Linked DNA regions of Nitrosospira lacus. The protein of the gene in region 2 interacts with the protein of the main gene of each other region in a pairwise test. Links are inferred from orthologs where the notes say so. Each region holds a gene or a part of one and is shown on either strand. Other genes may lie near its edges.

Evidence for each region.
Region 1: the proteins of EBAPG3_RS00290 (region 2) and rlmB interact in binary tests that used the Escherichia coli proteins (3 or more experiments, as listed by UniProt). The link is inferred for Nitrosospira lacus from one-to-one orthologs.

The regions. Positions count from the first base shown.
Region 1 is NZ_CP021106.3:1,572,747-1,581,189, reverse strand. The notes cover bases 2,404-5,229. They hold rlmB (23S rRNA (guanosine(2251)-2'-O)-methyltransferase RlmB), read right to left. Parts: upstream 4,274-5,229; coding sequence 3,533-4,273; downstream 2,404-3,532. Other genes in these bases: rnr (ribonuclease R), read right to left, coding at 4,322-5,229; rpsF (30S ribosomal protein S6), read right to left, coding at 2,794-3,171; priB (primosomal replication protein N), read right to left, coding at 2,480-2,776; rpsR (30S ribosomal protein S18), read right to left, coding at 2,404-2,460. Also shown: EBAPG3_RS07025 (PhoH family protein), read left to right, coding at 1-18; dnaB (replicative DNA helicase), read right to left, coding at 128-1,516; rplI (50S ribosomal protein L9), read right to left, coding at 1,709-2,164; more of rpsR, read right to left, coding at 2,176-2,403; more of rnr, read right to left, coding at 5,230-6,508; EBAPG3_RS06980 (PEP-CTERM/exosortase system-associated acyltransferase), read left to right, coding at 7,296-8,090; EBAPG3_RS06975 (substrate-binding domain-containing protein), read left to right, coding at 8,312-8,443. UniProt on the Escherichia coli protein: Specifically methylates the ribose of guanosine 2251 in 23S rRNA.
Region 2 is NZ_CP021106.3:67,128-75,630, reverse strand. The notes cover bases 2,395-5,280. They hold EBAPG3_RS00290 (bifunctional ADP-dependent NAD(P)H-hydrate dehydratase/NAD(P)H-hydrate epimerase), read right to left. Parts: upstream 4,652-5,280; coding sequence 3,137-4,651; downstream 2,395-3,136. Other genes in these bases: purL (phosphoribosylformylglycinamidine synthase), read left to right, coding at 4,741-5,280; EBAPG3_RS00295 (AMP-binding protein), read left to right, coding at 2,395-2,967. Outside these bases: more of EBAPG3_RS00295, read left to right, coding at 97-2,394; more of purL, read left to right, coding at 5,281-8,503. UniProt on the Escherichia coli protein: Bifunctional enzyme that catalyzes the epimerization of the S- and R-forms of NAD(P)HX and the dehydration of the S-form of NAD(P)HX at the expense of ADP, which is converted to AMP.

The DNA.
Region 1 (8,443 bases), 1.5 Mb from region 2 along the record:
GCGGCGGAAGTATTATAGGACGGTATAGCCAACTGCTGGATTCAGGATTGATGGCAAGCAACTGTTTTCAGAAGTTACGGAGCACGGCAGGCAGGTAATTCGCGCATTGAGGTCGTGAATTGGATGGTTAATAATGCCCGGATTTGGCGTAACTCTCAAACCGGGTGTATTCACCGAGGAAAGTGAGATCAACTTTACCTATGGGGCCGTTGCGCTGTTTGCCGATAATGATTTCGGCGATTCCCTTGTCCTGCGTGTCCGGGTTGTAGACTTCATCACGGTAAATAAACAGAATCAAATCCGCATCCTGCTCGATGGCGCCCGACTCGCGCAAATCCGACATGACCGGACGCTTGTTCGGACGTTGCTCCAGGCTGCGATTCAATTGCGATAACGCAACGACGGGTACCTGCAGTTCTTTTGCCAGCGCTTTCAGAGAACGGGAGATTTCTGAAATCTCGGTGGCACGATTCTCACCTTGGCCGCTGGCGGACATCAGCTGCAAATAATCCACCACAATCAGCCCCAGCTCACCATGCTGACGATAAAGCCGCCGCGCCCGCGCCCTGAGTTCCAATGCGTTCAGGGCAGCACTTTCATCGATAAACAGGGGGGCGTCACTCAGCTTGCCCAAGGCATGGGTCAGCTTGGACCAATCCTCGTCCTGCAAGCGGCCGGTGCGTACCTTGTGCTGATCCAGGCGCCCCACGGAACCCAGCATCCGCATCGCGAGCTGTGCTCCCCCCATTTCCATGCTGAATACCGCCACCGGCTTTCCCAGCTCCAGCGCCACATGTTCAGCTATATTGAGGGAGAATGCGGTTTTACCCATGGAGGGCCTGCCCGCAACAATGATCAGGTCACCAGGCTGGAAACCCGAGGTTTTCTGATCGAGGTCATGAAAACCGGTCGCAACGCCCGTCACATCACTGGGGTTGTCCTGATTGTAGAGCGTCTCGATACGCTCCACAACCTGCTTCAGGAGCGGCTGGATATCGACAAAGCCTTGCTTTCCCCGCGCCCCCGCCTCGGCTATTTCAAACACCCTGGCTTCCGCTTCATCCAGCAAATCCGCGGCGGACCGCCCGGCGGGATTGTAGGAGGATTCGGCAATCGCCGATCCAACCTGGGCCAGCTTGCGCATTACCGCCCGCTCCCGCACGATTTCCGCATAGCGGCGAATATTGGCTGCGGACGGCGTATTTTGAACCATCACGCCAACATAGGCTAATCCGCCCACATTTTGCAGTTCCGCCGACATTTCAAGCGACTCTGCCACGGTCACTACGTCCGCCGGTTTGCTGTGCTCGACCAGCTTGCAAATATGCCGGTAAATAAGGCGATGATCCTGCCGGTAAAAATCATCCTCGGTGATGACGTCAGCCACTTTGTCCCAGGCATGATTGTCCAGCATCAGTCCACCCAGCACGGACTGTTCCGCCTCGACCGAATGCGGGGGCATTTTGTAGGTTTCGAGCGACTGATCGTTGGTGGCTGTGGCGAGGAATTGAGCCATGGAATCCGGATGACGTTACAGGTATTGGAAAGATTCTACCACTAGGAGCCTGCCGGACTTGAGGAATGAAGCAGAAAATGACCGGGCGAGGACAGATTTTGACGGCTTTGAAGGCCGGGCCGGGCATCGGCGGCATGTAAAAAGGGCTGCTAGCAGCCCTTTTTATTTGCCCCGATAAAAGCCTGCTTGCACTCAGGAAGTGGCTTCACCGAGGACTGATACGACGATATGCGCCAATACATCGCTGTGCAACGCAATAGTCAACGGATGGTCACCTACCTGCTTTAATGATCCTTGCGGCATGCGTATCATGGACCGTTCAACCTCAAAACCCTGAGCCTTGAGCGCTTCCTCGATATCTGCGTTGGTGACCGAACCGAACAGCTTGCCATCCACTCCGGCTTTCTGAGTGATTTGCACCATCAATCCGTCCAGTTTTGCCGCACGGGCCTGGGCATCGGCCAGAACTTCCGCCTGCGTTTTTTCCAGTTCGGCACGTTTTGCATCGAACTCCGCAATGGCGGCTGGCGTCGCCCGCTTTGCCTTACCTTGCGGGATCAGAAAATTTCGCGCATAGCCATTCTTTACCTTGACAACATCACCCAGCTGGCCGAGGTTGACAACTTTTTCCATCAGTATGATCTGCATATTGTCGTCCCTCAATGCAAATCAGTGTAAGGAAGCAGTGCGAGAAAGCGTGCACGCTCAATGGCAATACCCAACTGGCGCTGGTAACGCGATTTAGTGCCGGTAATGCGGGCGGGAATGATTCTGCCATTTTCATTGATGAAATCTTTCAATATCTCGATATCCTTATAGTCCACCGTCTGAATACCTTCCGCGGTGAAACGGCAGAACTTCCTGCGCTTGAACAAGGGACGATTGGCCTTCTTATCCTTTTCCTTATCCTTGCTATCTTTTCGTCGTGTAGTAAAACGAGCCATAATTCTTTTTCCTGTTTCTCTAAATGAGATCTATATTGTTTATATGCAACACCAACTGCAAACTCATCCGGCTCTTTTTAGCCAAAAAACCGGTTGACTTCACCTTGGTACCCAGTGCCATACTGGAAATGGTTTCAGCCATTTGTGCCAATGCAACCGCAGAAATTTCGCATTCTACCTGGCGCGGCGTGCCCGCTTCGATTTGACGCGAAATATGGCTGATTCTGAATTCTGCCACTGGCACACCCGCTGGCGTATAACGCAGATCGCCTATTTTGATAATCCTGCCGCAAATTACGGTCTGGTTGCAATTCAAATCAGCTTATCCAAACCTCATGCCACCAGAGTGGTTTCCCTGAGTTCATCCGCCGCAGGCGTTGCCGGCTTTGCTTTTTCCTCGCGCATCATCGGCGAAGCCGCAGTCACCGGCCCATCCATTTTAATGGTTAGATGGCGTAGTATCGCGTCGTTGAACTTGAACGCATGGTCCAGTTCGTCACGGGTTTCCTGATCACATTCAATATTCATCAGGACATAGTGCGCCTTGTGGACTTTCTGAATCAAATAGGCAAGCTGACGGCGTCCCCAGTCTTCAAGGCGATGAATCCGGCCGTTTTTTGCGGTTACTATGCCGCGATACCGCTCGATCATTGCGGGGACTTGCTCGCTCTGGTCGGGGTGGACAATGAAAATGATCTCATAATGTCGCATGCAGTCTCCTTATGGGTAGAGCCCCCCGAGATGCGAACCCGGTGGGGCAAGGTTAAGAGGTCGGTACTATACTGAACCAGAACAAAAATATCAATCAGTAAAGGTATTCGAAACAATATATTGAAATAAGAGTAGCGCGGACGGAAATTAATCGGGGTTTTAAATTCTGTTTCTTTCCCCGATGCTCTCAACGTCAGCAGCCTGCGGGCACGGGATCGAAGCAAAAAAGCAATTCCGATGAGCGCCGCTTTTGACGGCTGCTGAAGACCGATAGTTCTATCGGCCGAAAAAGGGTGCAAAATATGGCCCCGCCCGGCGGCAGGCGTTTCACGGAGATTTATTCAAGAATTTCCTTTCCTGTCTAATGTTCTGCCCGCTGCCGACGGGTCTCAAACAAGCATATGCCAGCGCTGACGGAAACGTTCAGGCTTTCCACGCTGCCCAGCATGGGAATGGAAACAAGCTGGTCACAGGTTTCGCGCGTAAGCCGGCGCATGCCTTTCCCCTCCGCACCCAGCACCCAGGCAATGGGCCCATCCAATCTGGCGGAATTAAGATCGCTGTCCGCGTCGGCGGCGGCTCCAACCAGGGTTATACCGCGCTGCTTCAATTCTCGCAGGGTACGAGCCAGATTGGTTACGGAAACGTACGGTACAGCGTCGGCAGCGCCACTCGCTACTTTGTGCACGGTGGCGGTGAGCCCAACGGCCCGATCTTTTGGCGCAATGACAGCGTGAACGCCAAAAGCGTCCGCTACTCGCAGGCAAGCACCCAGATTATGCGGATCGTGGATACCATCCAATACTAAAAGCAATGCCGGCTCCACAAGCGTGTCGAGCACATCTTCGATGTCCACATGGCTGCGGGACGCATCGATATTTGCCGCCACGCCCTGATGGCGGGCATTGCCTGCCATCGCCGCAAGTCTTGTCTGATCGCAGGAGATCAGTCGAATATTCTGAACCTCGGCAAACTTTGCCAAATCACGTGCACGCTGGTCGCGGCGGGCAGAATCAAGAAAAATTTCCCGGATGCTGCCGGGATTCTGCCGCAAACGGCTGGTAACGGCGTGGAAACCGAATATAAGACGGAGATTAGACATTCTCTCAATACGTATTTCAGGTGGGACGAGGAGGATGGCCTGACGGATTTAGCTGGAATCCCTGGCACCCTCTCCAGCCAGTACAAAATCGATTTTGCTTGACTCCAGATCCACCCGCACAAGCCTGATCCTGAGCCGGTCACCAAGACGGTAGCGCTTACCGCTGCGCTCACCCAGCAACATGTGCTTGGCGGCGTCAAAATGAAAATAATCGCTGGGCAACTCGGAAATATGCACCAGCCCTTCCACATAAATACCGTCCAGCGCCACAAACAGGCCGAAACCCGTTACACCGCTGATGACCCCCTCGAAACATTCGCCGATTCTGTCCTGCATGTAATAGCACTTGAGCCATGTCTCCACATCGCGCGTTGCGTCATCCGCGCGGCGCTCCGTCTGGGAGCAGTGCATGCCCAGTTCGTGCCAGTCGCCAGGAGAGTACACGGTCCCGCTCAGCACCGCCTTGATGGCACGATGCACCAGCAAATCGGGGTAACGCCTGATGGGGGATGTGAAATGGGTATACGACTCGTAAGCAAGTCCGAAATGACCCACGTTATCGGGACTGTAGACCGCCTGACGCAAGGATCGCAACATGACGGTCTGCAACAGTTGCGCGTCAGGCCTATCCTTTATCCTGGTCAGCGTCCTGGCGTAGTCCTTGGCACTGGGCGCATCGCCGCCACTCAGCTGGACGCCGAATTCCTTGAGGAAATCACGCAGGGCAACGAGCTTTTCCGGCGTAGGGCCCTCATGGATACGATAAACCGTGGGTTGTTTGTGCTTTTGCAGAAAATCCGATGCGCATACGTTGGCCGCCAGCATGCATTCTTCGATCAAGCGGTGGGCATCATTCCGCTTTATCGGGAGGATACGCTCAATTTTGCCTTGAGCGTTGAATATCATCTGCGTTTCAATGGTTTCGAAATCGATCGCTCCGCGTTTCTTCCTTGCTTTCAGCAGAACCTTGAACAATTTGTAGAGCAGCTGAATATGCGGCAAAAGCTCTTGATATTGCTTTGAGTCCTCCCCCTTGGGATTGTCCAGCATCCCTGCTACCTTGGTATAGGTCAACCGGGCGTGGGAATACATTACCGCAGGATAAAACCGGTAGCCGCCAAAATCGCCCGCGGCATCCAGCGACATCTCGCACACCATGCATAAGCGTTCCACTTGCGGGTTGAGCGAGCATAAACCATTGGAAAGGACTTCCGGCAGCATCGGGATCACACGTCTCGGAAAATAAACCGAGTTACCGCGGTTAAGCGCTTCCCGATCCAGTGCATCATGTGGACGCACGTAGTGACTGACATCGGCGATGGCAACATATAACTTGAAACCCTTCCCTTCACGCTCACAATACACCGCGTCATCAAAATCCCGCGCCGTTTCGCCGTCTATGGTCACCAGCGGCAGGTGACGGATATCCTCTCGTTCCCCCAACTCTTCTGTTAGCACCTTCTCCGGAAATCTGCTGGAAAGCTTTTCCACATCCGGTGGAAACAGATAAGGCAGGTCATGCTTGCGCAGGGCAATTTCAATTTCCATTCCCGGCGCGGTGTACTCACCCAGAATCTCGACGATGCGGCCAATGGGTTGCGCATGCTTGCTCGGCTGCTGGATGATCTCCACCATCACTACCTGGCCAGCCCCGGCATCCATGGATTCTTCCCTCGGTATCAGGATGTCCTGGCTGATGCGCCTGTTCTCCGCCTCTACAAACAGTATTCCATGATCGGCGTGCAACCTTCCCACGAGCTGCGTGACGGCGCGCTCAAGTACTTCCACAATGGCCCCTTCCCTGCGCCCGCGCCGATCCACGCCAATCTCGCGCACCATCACCCGGTCGCCATGCAGCGCCTTGTGCATTTCCTTGGCACTCAAAAACAAATCCGGACTGCCATCGTCGGGCACCAGGAATCCGAACCCATCCGGATGCCCCTGTATCCTTCCCTTGATAAGATCGAGCTTCTCCACCACGCAGATATCGCCCTTGCGGTTACGCATGATTTGACCTTCGCGCACCATTGCGGAAATACGGCGGCTGAAAATTTCATTTTCTTCTTGGGTGATTTCAAGCAGGCCCTGCAACGCTGTTTCATTCACGGGCACACCTTGCTCTTCCAGGATTTGCAGCATGAACTCCCTGCTTGGCAGCGCGTGGCCGTAACGTTGTTTCTCACGTTCAAGATGAGGATCCAGACTGCGGAGGTCGCGTTTCTTCTTGATTGACAAAGCAATGATTTCCTATAGAATTGGCGCCTCTATCCCGCGCCTCTGTCCCCTATCGAGACAGAAAGCAGGCATTGCCCAGATGGCGGAATTGGTAGACGCACTAGGTTCAGGTCCTAGCGGTGGCAACACTGTGGAGGTTCGAGTCCTCTTCTGGGCACCATGATATAAACACGCTTCCCGTTAAAGCGCAAGGGTATCGTATGTGCGGAAACTGCACGGTTGTTCCGTGGTTCAGGTGGATACCATACCGTTTGGCTTCGGAATTATAGCAGGCTGTACACGGTATCGAAGAAAAGGTTGAGCAACCTCAAGGCTGTGCCGCTGATAACGAATGGCAGGCCCCGATGGACAGCGGCGGAATATAATCAACCTCGTAACGTTTTGCGTAATTTCCACAGCTGAAATGACACCCGTTTTCGCGTGAATTAGCCACGGTTACCGGATGCCGCCGATTTTGGTATTTTCCAGCTGTAAAATCTTACAGCTATCCACAGTTTTCAATCCGTTGTCTCATAACGTTTTGGATGCAGGTCATTACCCCCTTATTCGTCATAATGGCACAGGGATTAACTTCGTATGATGTGCCGTGTAGAAAGCAAAAAAATGGATTCAATTCCATTTTATGTGAACAGCGCCGTAATACAAGGGAAGGGGTTCCTGGCTTGCGACCCAACCTCACCGTGAATCCCGATTTCTGTTGACACGGTGGGCAAATCTCTCCACGGAAGCGATGCAAGAGTGATATTCAAGCCAGCAGATTACTCTCACAACTACTGGAGTTTCTCCAATGAATGATATCGTTGCCGCTTTTAACGAATACTTTGAAGTGATTGACGCATCCTCTCCGGAATTGTTGCGTCGCGCATTTCAGCTGCGCTACCAGGTGTATTGCATCGAGCAGCGCGCCCCGGGGTTCGAAGCATCGAAGTATCCCACAGAGATGGAAAGTGACGACTACGACCGTCATTCATCCCATATACTTCTACGGCATCGTCCGTCTGGCGAATTTGTCGGAACCGCGCGCCTGATACTTCCCGATCAACTGGACCCGAAGAAACTGCTTCCAACCGAACAGCACACCCGGCTTGATCCTGCCCTTATTGACATGAGTAAAGTACCGCGGCGGCATACCGGTGAGATATCGCGTCTGGTCGTTATACGCCGCTTCGCCCGGCGCAGCGATGAACCCCTGCGTGCGCTTCAGCAAGGAGCTGACATTGAAAAATGGAACCCGGTGAACAAGCGGCGCTTCCCTCACCCACTACTGGCGCTTGCTGTCGGCATCATACGCATGTCGGCTGAAAATAATATCACTCACTGGTTATCTGTAATGGAGCCTTCATTGAATAGACTGCTGAGCCTCTACGGACTTCAGCTCGATCCGGTGGGACCGATTATCGAACACCATGGCCAACGCGGACCCTATCATGTCGATCTAATCAAAATGCTGGACAAAATGCACAAAAACCACCACCAGTTTTGGGAGCTGGTTACCGACTACGGCCGGGTCAGGCCAATATCCGGCAAGTCCACGCAAAGTTTCATACCCGCTGCTGAACCTTTGCTGGAAGCAGTCGAGTGATAGATCTTAAAAGATTTCTGCAGTTTTATCCGTGGCATTGTTATCAAATGTGCCCGGTAAAGGCTGAACGATAAGGAGTCGGCAGTATTGCAAATGCGGGTGCGCTCAAAGCGCATCCCCGGTTTGCTGTCTGTCTGTTCTGTTTCAATTTCTATTTCTGATGATCTTGATCCCAAATAGGCCCTAGTGGATAGCGCGAACGAATAAATCATATAACACCCGTGATAACTAGAATAAACACTGGCCGCTTCATTCTACTGCTATGCCTGTTGCTCGGCATGAACCCCGCCATGAACATGGCTTGGGCAGGGGAACCCTATGAAATTGTGACCCATCCGAGCGTGAATGAGAAG
Region 2 (8,503 bases):
CCTCTGAGAGGGAAATTGAGGAGATCACATCATGCTCAAAGGTAAATTGATGCCCGCAGGGGGCAGTGTGAATTTATACCGCGGGGGAAATCAGGCTTGATTGGAGAGCGGCCAACAGGACAGGCGGTAAGCGCGGAAGATGCGGCTGGCGTTCTGCTGGAAACCGCGCGGCAGCTGGCAGCTGAATTGCATCGACGCTCCAGTGGGGAAATTTCGGCAACGCTGGACAACTCTCTGGAGCAGGATCTGGGTTTTGACAGTCTCGCGAGGGTAGAACTGCTCGCTCGCATTGAGCGTGTCTTCGGGATCAGTCTACCCGAACAGGTGCTGGCCAATGCCGAGACACCACGCGATCTGTTGCGAGCGGTATTGACGGCCGCGCCCGCCGCGGCAGCGCTGAAGGGAATACAGCGAAGTGAAGCTCCACTTCAGGTATCGGCGGAACCAGCCGATGCGCTGACGCTGCCAGGAGTTCTTGATTGGCACGTGCGCGCCCATCCGCACCGCACGCATATCACGTTGCTGGATGAAGCGGGCAGGGAAGACGTCATCTCCTACGTCGCATTGCAGCAAGGCGCCATGAAAATAGCGGCGGGACTGGTGGAATTCGGGTTGCAGCCCGGACAGTCCGTGGCGATCATGCTGCCGACCAGCCATGACTACTTCTGCTGCTTCTTTGGGACACTGCTCGCGGGCGGGGTTCCTGTGCCAATTTATCCCCCCGTTCGCGTCTCACAGATCGAGGATCATCTGCGCCGGCATGCGGGCATTCTGTCCAATGCGCTCGCCACGATCCTGATTACGGTGCCCGAGGCGAAACCGGTGGCTCGACTGCTCCGGGCTCAGGTGGAGACACTGCGCGCAATTACGACTGCGGCGGAGTTGTCCGTTTCCGGACAGGCGGCGGAGTATCCCGTCCAGGCCGATAATATCGCGCTGTTGCAGTACACCTCCGGGAGTACCGCCAATCCGAAGGGCGTTGCCTTGACTCATGCCAATTTACTCACCAATATCCGCGCGATGGGACAGGCGGCGGGGGTCACTTCCACGGACGTGTTTGTCAGCTGGCTGCCGCTCTATCATGACATGGGCTTGATCGGGGCCTGGCTGGGCAGCCTGTACTACGCGTGTCCGCTGGTGGTGATGTCACCCATCACCTTTCTGGCGCGGCCGGAACGCTGGCTGTGGGCGATCCATCAGCACCGCGGCACCCTTTCGGCATCTCCCAACTTTGGCTATGAGTTGTGCCTGCACAAGATCCCGGACGATGTTATCGATGGATTGGATCTGTCGAGCTGGCGTATGGCTTTTAACGGTGCCGAGCCGGTGAGTCCCGCGACTGTCGTCAATTTCACGCAGCGCTTTGCCCGCTACGGGCTGCGGCCGGAAGCGATGGCGCCGGTATACGGGTTGGCAGAATGCTCGGTTGGGCTCGCCTTTCCGCCGCCGGGCCGCGGGCCGTTGATCGACTGTATCAAGCGGGAAGAATTCACACGTTCCGGTCGGGCGGATCCAGCGGGAGGCGAAAATGCGGAGGTATTGCGCTTTGTGGCCTGTGGCCGGCCGCTTCCGGGCCACCAAATCAAAATTGTTGATGCCACAGGCAATGAAGTGGGGGAGCGGGTGGAAGGATACCTGAAATTCAAAGGACCGTCCGCTACCAGTGGTTACTTCCGCAACCCGGAGCAGAATCGCCTGTTGTTTCGCGAAGGGTGGCTGGATTCCGGCGATTTTGCTTACCTTGCTGCAGGTGATATTTATCTGACCGGACGTGCAAAGGACATTATCATTCGTGCCGGGCGCAATATCCACCCCCATGAGCTGGAAGAGGCGGTCGGTAATATCTCCGGCATTCGTAAGGGGTGCGTCGCGGTTTTTGGCAGCCCGGACCCGGCTTCCGGTACAGAGCGACTGGTGGTGCTGGCCGAGATGCGCGATATCGATTCCGGAAAGCAGGAGGAGTTGCGCGGTCAGATCAACGCCCTGACTCTGGATATGCTGGGAATGCCGGCAGACGATATTGTGCTGGCGCCTGTCCATAGCGTGCTCAAAACCTCGAGCGGCAAGATCCGCCGGGCAGCCTGCCGTGAGTTGTATGAAAAGGGGGCGCCCCCCCCGCGCCCGGTATGGTGGCAGGTGGTGCGGCTGGCGTGGGCCGGTGCGCTGCCTCAGTTGCGCCGCGGCAGCAGGGTGGCATCCGGCATTTTATATGCTGCATATGTATGGGTCCTGTTCTGCCTGCTGGCACCCGTGACCTGGCTGGCAACCGCATTGCTACCCCGCCCCGCCTGGGGGTGGGCATTAAGCAGGGGAAGCGCACGCCTCCTTGCACGTTTGTCGGGAACGCCATTAGTGGTTCGCGGGTTGGAAAATCTGCCCTGCAAGGCGCCGTTTGTGCTGGTGGCAAACCATGCCAGCTATCTCGACGGAATCATGCTGGTAGCAGCCCTGCCGGGCGGATTCCATGCCAAGGAGCATTTCAGTTTTGTAGCCAAACGGGAGCTGCTGGACAGTATTGTTTCGCGCGTATATCTACGGCATATCGGGTCGAATTTCGTCGATCGCTTCGATCCGGAACGCGGTGTGGAGGAATTAAAGCAGGTGTCCCGCTCATTGCGGTCTGGTAGCCGTCCGATATTTTTTCCCGAGGGCACATTCACCCGCATGCCCGGCTTGCTGCCTTTCCGGATGGGTGCATTTATGGTGGCTGCCGAAGCGGGAGTGCCGATAGTGCCCGTAACCATTCGTGGTACTCGCTCCATCCTTCGCGCCGGACATTGGTTGCCTCGCCGCGGGATTATTACCATCACGATCAGCAAGCCTATCTTGCCGGATACCAAGGATTGGGCTGCCGCCATTCATTTGAGGGACTCCGCTCGTGCGGAAATCTTGCGGCTTTGCGGAGAACCTGATCTCATGAGGGGAACACTGCAAGAGCAGGATGCTCAACCCGGGGAGGAAATTTAGGCCGGGCTTGTAAAGCTGTTTGACCAAAACGGAGCGTCCGCTTTGCCCTGAAGGCATCTTGCCGTGACAAAGTGCCTTTTTTATAATTCGTCCAAGACCCGCGAATAATGAGCGCGTGCCTTTTTTTGTGCTGGCGGCAGCGCAATATCCAACTTCTTTCCGCTGGCCATCAGGAATTGTGGATCCACTGATTCAACAGGTAGCGTGCAGCATTCGGGATTTCCGAGGCGGTCATTCCCACCGGCCCGCCCTGTTGTTTGAGCAGCATATCCGCCGCGGCTCCGTGCAGATAAACCGCCAGCAAGAGTGCATTGTCCGAACTTAATCCCTGCGCCAGCAAAGCGCCCGTGATGCCGGACAATACATCGCCCGTTCCCGCGCTGCTTAAGCCAGGATTGCCGCTGGTATTGATATAGCGTTTGCCGCCGGACACAGCGCAAATGCTGCCCCCGCCTTTCAATACCGCGCGGCAATTGAAGCGCTTCGCCAGATCCGCCGCAGCGGCCATGCGGTCATTTTGAATCGTCGGGGTGTCCGTGTTCAGAAGACGTGCGGCTTCGGCGGGATGTGGTGTGAGGATGGACGGACCCTTGCGCTCCCGTAACAGATTGGCAATGCTGGAATGGGCGGCGATGAGATTCAGCGCGTCGGCATCCAGCACCAGGGGCAGAGTGGATTCCAGCGCGGAACTCAGCCAGAAACGCGCATCGGCTTTCATTCCCAGCCCTGGGCCGACAACAAGGCAGCTCAGCTGATCGAGCTTGAACATTTCATGCACGGGGCGCAGCATCAGCTCAGGCTGCGCAGTGTCCACCTCAAGCGCCTTGCCGGCAATCAAACCGAGATAGACGCGCCCCGCGCCCGATTTCAATGCCGCTGCGCCCGCCAGAAGTGCCGCACCCATCATCCCTGTTGAGCCGCCAATTATGCCGACGCTGCCATACGTGCCCTTGTGGCTGCTGGCGAGGCGGGGTGGCGGCAATAACTTTTGAGCCAAAATCTGATCCATCATCCATGAGCCGGGTTCTTTCAGCGAAAGCGTATTGAGGTCGAGATCGTGCAGGCAAATTTCCCCGCAATATTCGGGACCCTGATGAGTCATGAGGCCGGGTTTGAGGCCAATGAACGTGACCGTCATGACTGCCCGGATCGCTGCGCCACGAACCCGGCCGCTGTCGCTGCCCAAGCCGCTGGGAATATCGATGGCAAGCACTGGCAGGTTCATGCGGTTGACGGCGTTGACCAGAGCCAGGTATCTACCCTCGAGTTCTCGACCCTCGTGGCGATCGAGACCAATGCCAAATAATCCGTCTATCACCGCATCCCATTTTTCATTTTTCGGGATTTCGGCATATATTTTGCCCCCCGCAGCAAGCCATGCGTCCAGCATGTGCCGCGCATCGCTGGACAAGGTTGAGCGTTCGCCGGTGAACACAAGCGTTACTTTGAACCACCACGCTTGCAGATGGCGTGCCACTGCGAAAGCATCGCCACCATTATTACCCGGACCTGCGAGTACCAGCACCCGGATCCGCCCGTGGATCAGCAACCTGTCCCGCGCTTCTTCAGCTGCGGCAAGACCGGCTTTTTCCATCAAGGCGGGGGGGTCAGGCAATGCAGCCGCGAGTTGCTCGATTTCGCGGATCTCGGCAGTGGTATAAATAGCGGTGGAGTAATTACGCATATTATCGTTTATCAAACGCTTATCAGGCTGCGGCCAGCTTGTCTTCTCGTGTAAAATTGCATTTTCAACCTCTTGACCCATTTCGCCGGATGCTTCGACTTCGTGGTGGCAGCGCGCTTTCTCCATTCCGCCTGGAAAAATTGGCGAGCGCACTCAAGATTGCCGCTCCGCAAGTTTCCCACATTTACGCGGAATATTGGCATTTTTGCGCGCTCAAGCGCGATCTTGGGCCGGCTGAAAGCGCCGTTCTTGAAAGGCTGCTCAAGTCTGCGCCGGAAGAAATCTTTCTGAGGAGCGATATCGAACGGCAGGCCCGTCATGCCCCGGGTGAGTTGCTCTTGGTCCTGCCCCGGCCCGGTACCATATCTCCATGGTCATCCAAAGCCACCGATATTGCCCGTCATTGCGGACTCGAAGCGGTGGAGCGGCTGGAACGCGGCGTGGCATTTTATATTCAGACGGGAGGCACGCCCACCCCCGGACTTTCCACCGATGGCAGGATTGCGCTGCTTGCGCTGATACATGACCGCATGACCGAAGCGGTATTCGGCTCATTCGATGATGCGGAGAAATTGTTCAGACATTTTGAGCCCGCGCCATTCACCACCGTGGATGTGCGGACAGGCGGAAGCGATGCATTGCAGAGTGCCAATAGCGCGATGGGACTTGCATTGTCGCAGGACGAAATCGACTATTTTGCGGCCTACTTCACCCGGATCGGACGCAATCCTACCGATGTGGAATTGATGATGTTTGCCCAGGCCAATTCCGAGCATTGCCGCCACAAGATTTTCAACGCTGACTGGGTGATAGACGGCGAGCCGCGGGCGAAGTCGCTGTTCTCGATGATACGCAATACTCACCAGCAGAATCCGCAAGGCACCGTGGTGGCTTATGCGGATAATTCTTCCATTATCGAAGGAGCAAAGGTCGCCCGTTTTTATCCCGGCGAGGATGACGCTTACGGTTATGGAGAGGAGTCAACGCATATCCTGATGAAAGTGGAAACGCACAATCATCCCACCGCGATTTCGCCTTATCCGGGCGCCGCCACCGGGGTAGGCGGGGAAATCCGCGATGAAGGGGCGACTGGCCGGGGCGCCAAACCCAGGGCCGGACTTGGCGGTTTCTCGGTTTCCAACCTGAACATTCCCGGATTTATTCAGCCTTGGGAAGTGCACCGATCAGGAAAGGAGCATTCTTACGGCAAGCCATCGCGCATTGCATCGGCCCTGCAAATCATGCTGGAGGGCCCCATTGGCGGCGCGGCGTTCAACAATGAATTCGGGCGGCCCAATCTGGCGGGGTATTTCCGTACCTTCGAGGAGCTCGTCGCTGGCGAAATGCGCGGTTATCACAAGCCCATCATGCTGGCTGGAGGCATAGGCCATATCGCCGAACGCCATTCATTCAAGGAAGAGTTCTCAGCCGGTGCGCTGCTGATTCAACTGGGCGGACCCGGGATGCTGATCGGTCTGGGCGGCGGTGCGGCTTCCAGCATGGATACCGGGGTGAACGCGGAGCGTCTCGATTTCGATTCGGTGCAGCGCGGCAATGCGGAAATGGAGCGGCGCGCGCAAGAAGTCATCGACTGTTGCTGGCAGATGGAGAGACGGGGCGAACCTAATCCGGTTCTTTCGATTCACGATGTTGGCGCCGGCGGCTTGTCGAATGCGCTGCCCGAGCTGTTGCATGGTTCCGGACGCGGGGGCTGTTTCAATTTGCGCGATATCCCCTTGGAAGAGCCGGGGATGTCGCCCATGCAAATTTGGAGCAACGAGGCGCAAGAACGCTATGTGCTCGCAATCAGGCCGGAGTCGATGGCACTGTTCCAGTCAATTTGTGAGCGTGAACGCTGTCCGTTCGCGGTAGTGGGCACAGCGACGGCGCAGCAGCAACTCACCGTGGCCGACCCTGTATTCGGCAATCAGCCGGTTGATATGGATCTCTCCGTATTATTGGGCAAGCCGCCTAAAATGATCCGTGATGTGATGCATATCGGGAGAACGCTGTTGCCGTTCGATACGGCGGAATTGAATCTGCGGGAAGCAGCCTATCGGGTGCTGCGGCTGCCCGCAGTGGCGGACAAGACCTTTCTCATAAGCATCGGCGATCGCACCGTCGGCGGTATGACCGCGCGTGACCAAATGGTGGGGCCGTGGCAGGTGCCAGTAGCGGATGTGGCGGTGACACTGATGGGTTACCGGACTTGCCTGGGTGAAGCTTTCGCTGTGGGCGAGCGCACCCCGGTGGCACTAATAGATCCCGCCGCTTCAGCACGCATGGCGGTGGGCGAAGCCATCACCAACATTGCGGCCGCGAGAATTGAGCATATCGGAGAGATCAAGCTTTCCGCCAACTGGATGGCTGCGGCGGGGCATCCAGGCGAAGATGCGGCACTGTTCGACGCCGTGCACGCGGTAGGCATGGAATTCTGCCCCCAATTGGGAATCAGCATCCCGGTGGGCAAGGATTCCATGTCGATGAAGACCATATGGGAATCGGAATCCGGCCATGGCGGCGCGGGGATCAGAAAAGAGGTGACTGCGCCGCTTTCGTTGATCGTTTCCGCCTTTGCGAGAGTAACGGATGCGCGCAAAACGCTCACGCCGCAGTTATGCAAGGATTGTGGCGAGACGGCACTTGTACTGATCGATCTGGGTGGCGGCAGGAACCGCTTGGGCGGTTCGGCGCTGGCACAAGTCTACAAGCAGGTGGGAGATGACGCGCCGGACATGGCGGGCCTGGAGGGAGCGGAGAAACTCCGGGGCTTTTTCACCGCGATACAGCGTATGAATCATGAGAACAAAATAATTGCCTATCATGACCGCTCCGATGGAGGTGTATTTGCAACATTGTGTGAAATGGCATTCGCCAGCCACGTTGGCATAACCATCAACCTGGATCAGCTATGTTTCGATGTGCTCGCGAACGACGTCGATGGCCATGAGTTGCGCCCGGAGGCGCTGGGCGGAAGATTCATGGAGCGCATCCTCTCCGTCCTGTTCAATGAGGAATTGGGGGCGGTAATCCAGGTAAAAACGGAACACCGCCGTGATGTGATGGCTATCCTGGCGGAAGCGGGCTTGCGCGATGCGTGTTTTGTTATTGGTGAGATCAATGACAAGGATGAGGTTCAGTTCCTGCGCAACAATAAGCCGGTGTTCGCCGAGAAACGCGTTGACCTGCATCGTGCCTGGTCGGAGACCACTTATCGGATGCAGGCGCTGCGCGACAATCCGGAATGCGCGCTGCAGGAATATGATCGCATTCTCGATATCACCGATCCTGGTCTGCATGCACGCCTGAATTTCGACGTGGACGATGATATTTCCGCGCCTTACATCCATAGCGGCATCCGGCCCCGAATCGCCATTTTGCGCGAGCAAGGCGTGAACGGTCACGTGGAAATGGCTGCCGCGTTTGATCGGGCGGGATTTTTGGCCACCGACGTGCACATGAGCGATATCGTCGAAGGACGTGCATCTCTCGGGGACTACAAGGGATTCGCCGCATGCGGTGGATTTTCATACGGCGACGTGCTGGGAGCAGGGGAAGGCTGGGCCAACTCGATACTGTTCAATCCTCGCGCACGTGATGAATTTGAGGCGTTCTTCGAGCGCACCGACAGCTTTGCGCTGGGTGTCTGCAACGGATGCCAGATGATGAGTAATCTGCATGAAATCATTCCCGGCACCGAACATTGGCCGCGATTTGCGCGCAATAAATCGGAGCAGTTCGAGGCGCGATTCGTCATGGTGGAAATCCAGGAGAGTCCATCGCTCTTTTTTGACGGCATGGCCGGGAGCCGAATGCCTGTTGTCGTTGCGCACGGGGAGGGCCGTGCTGAAT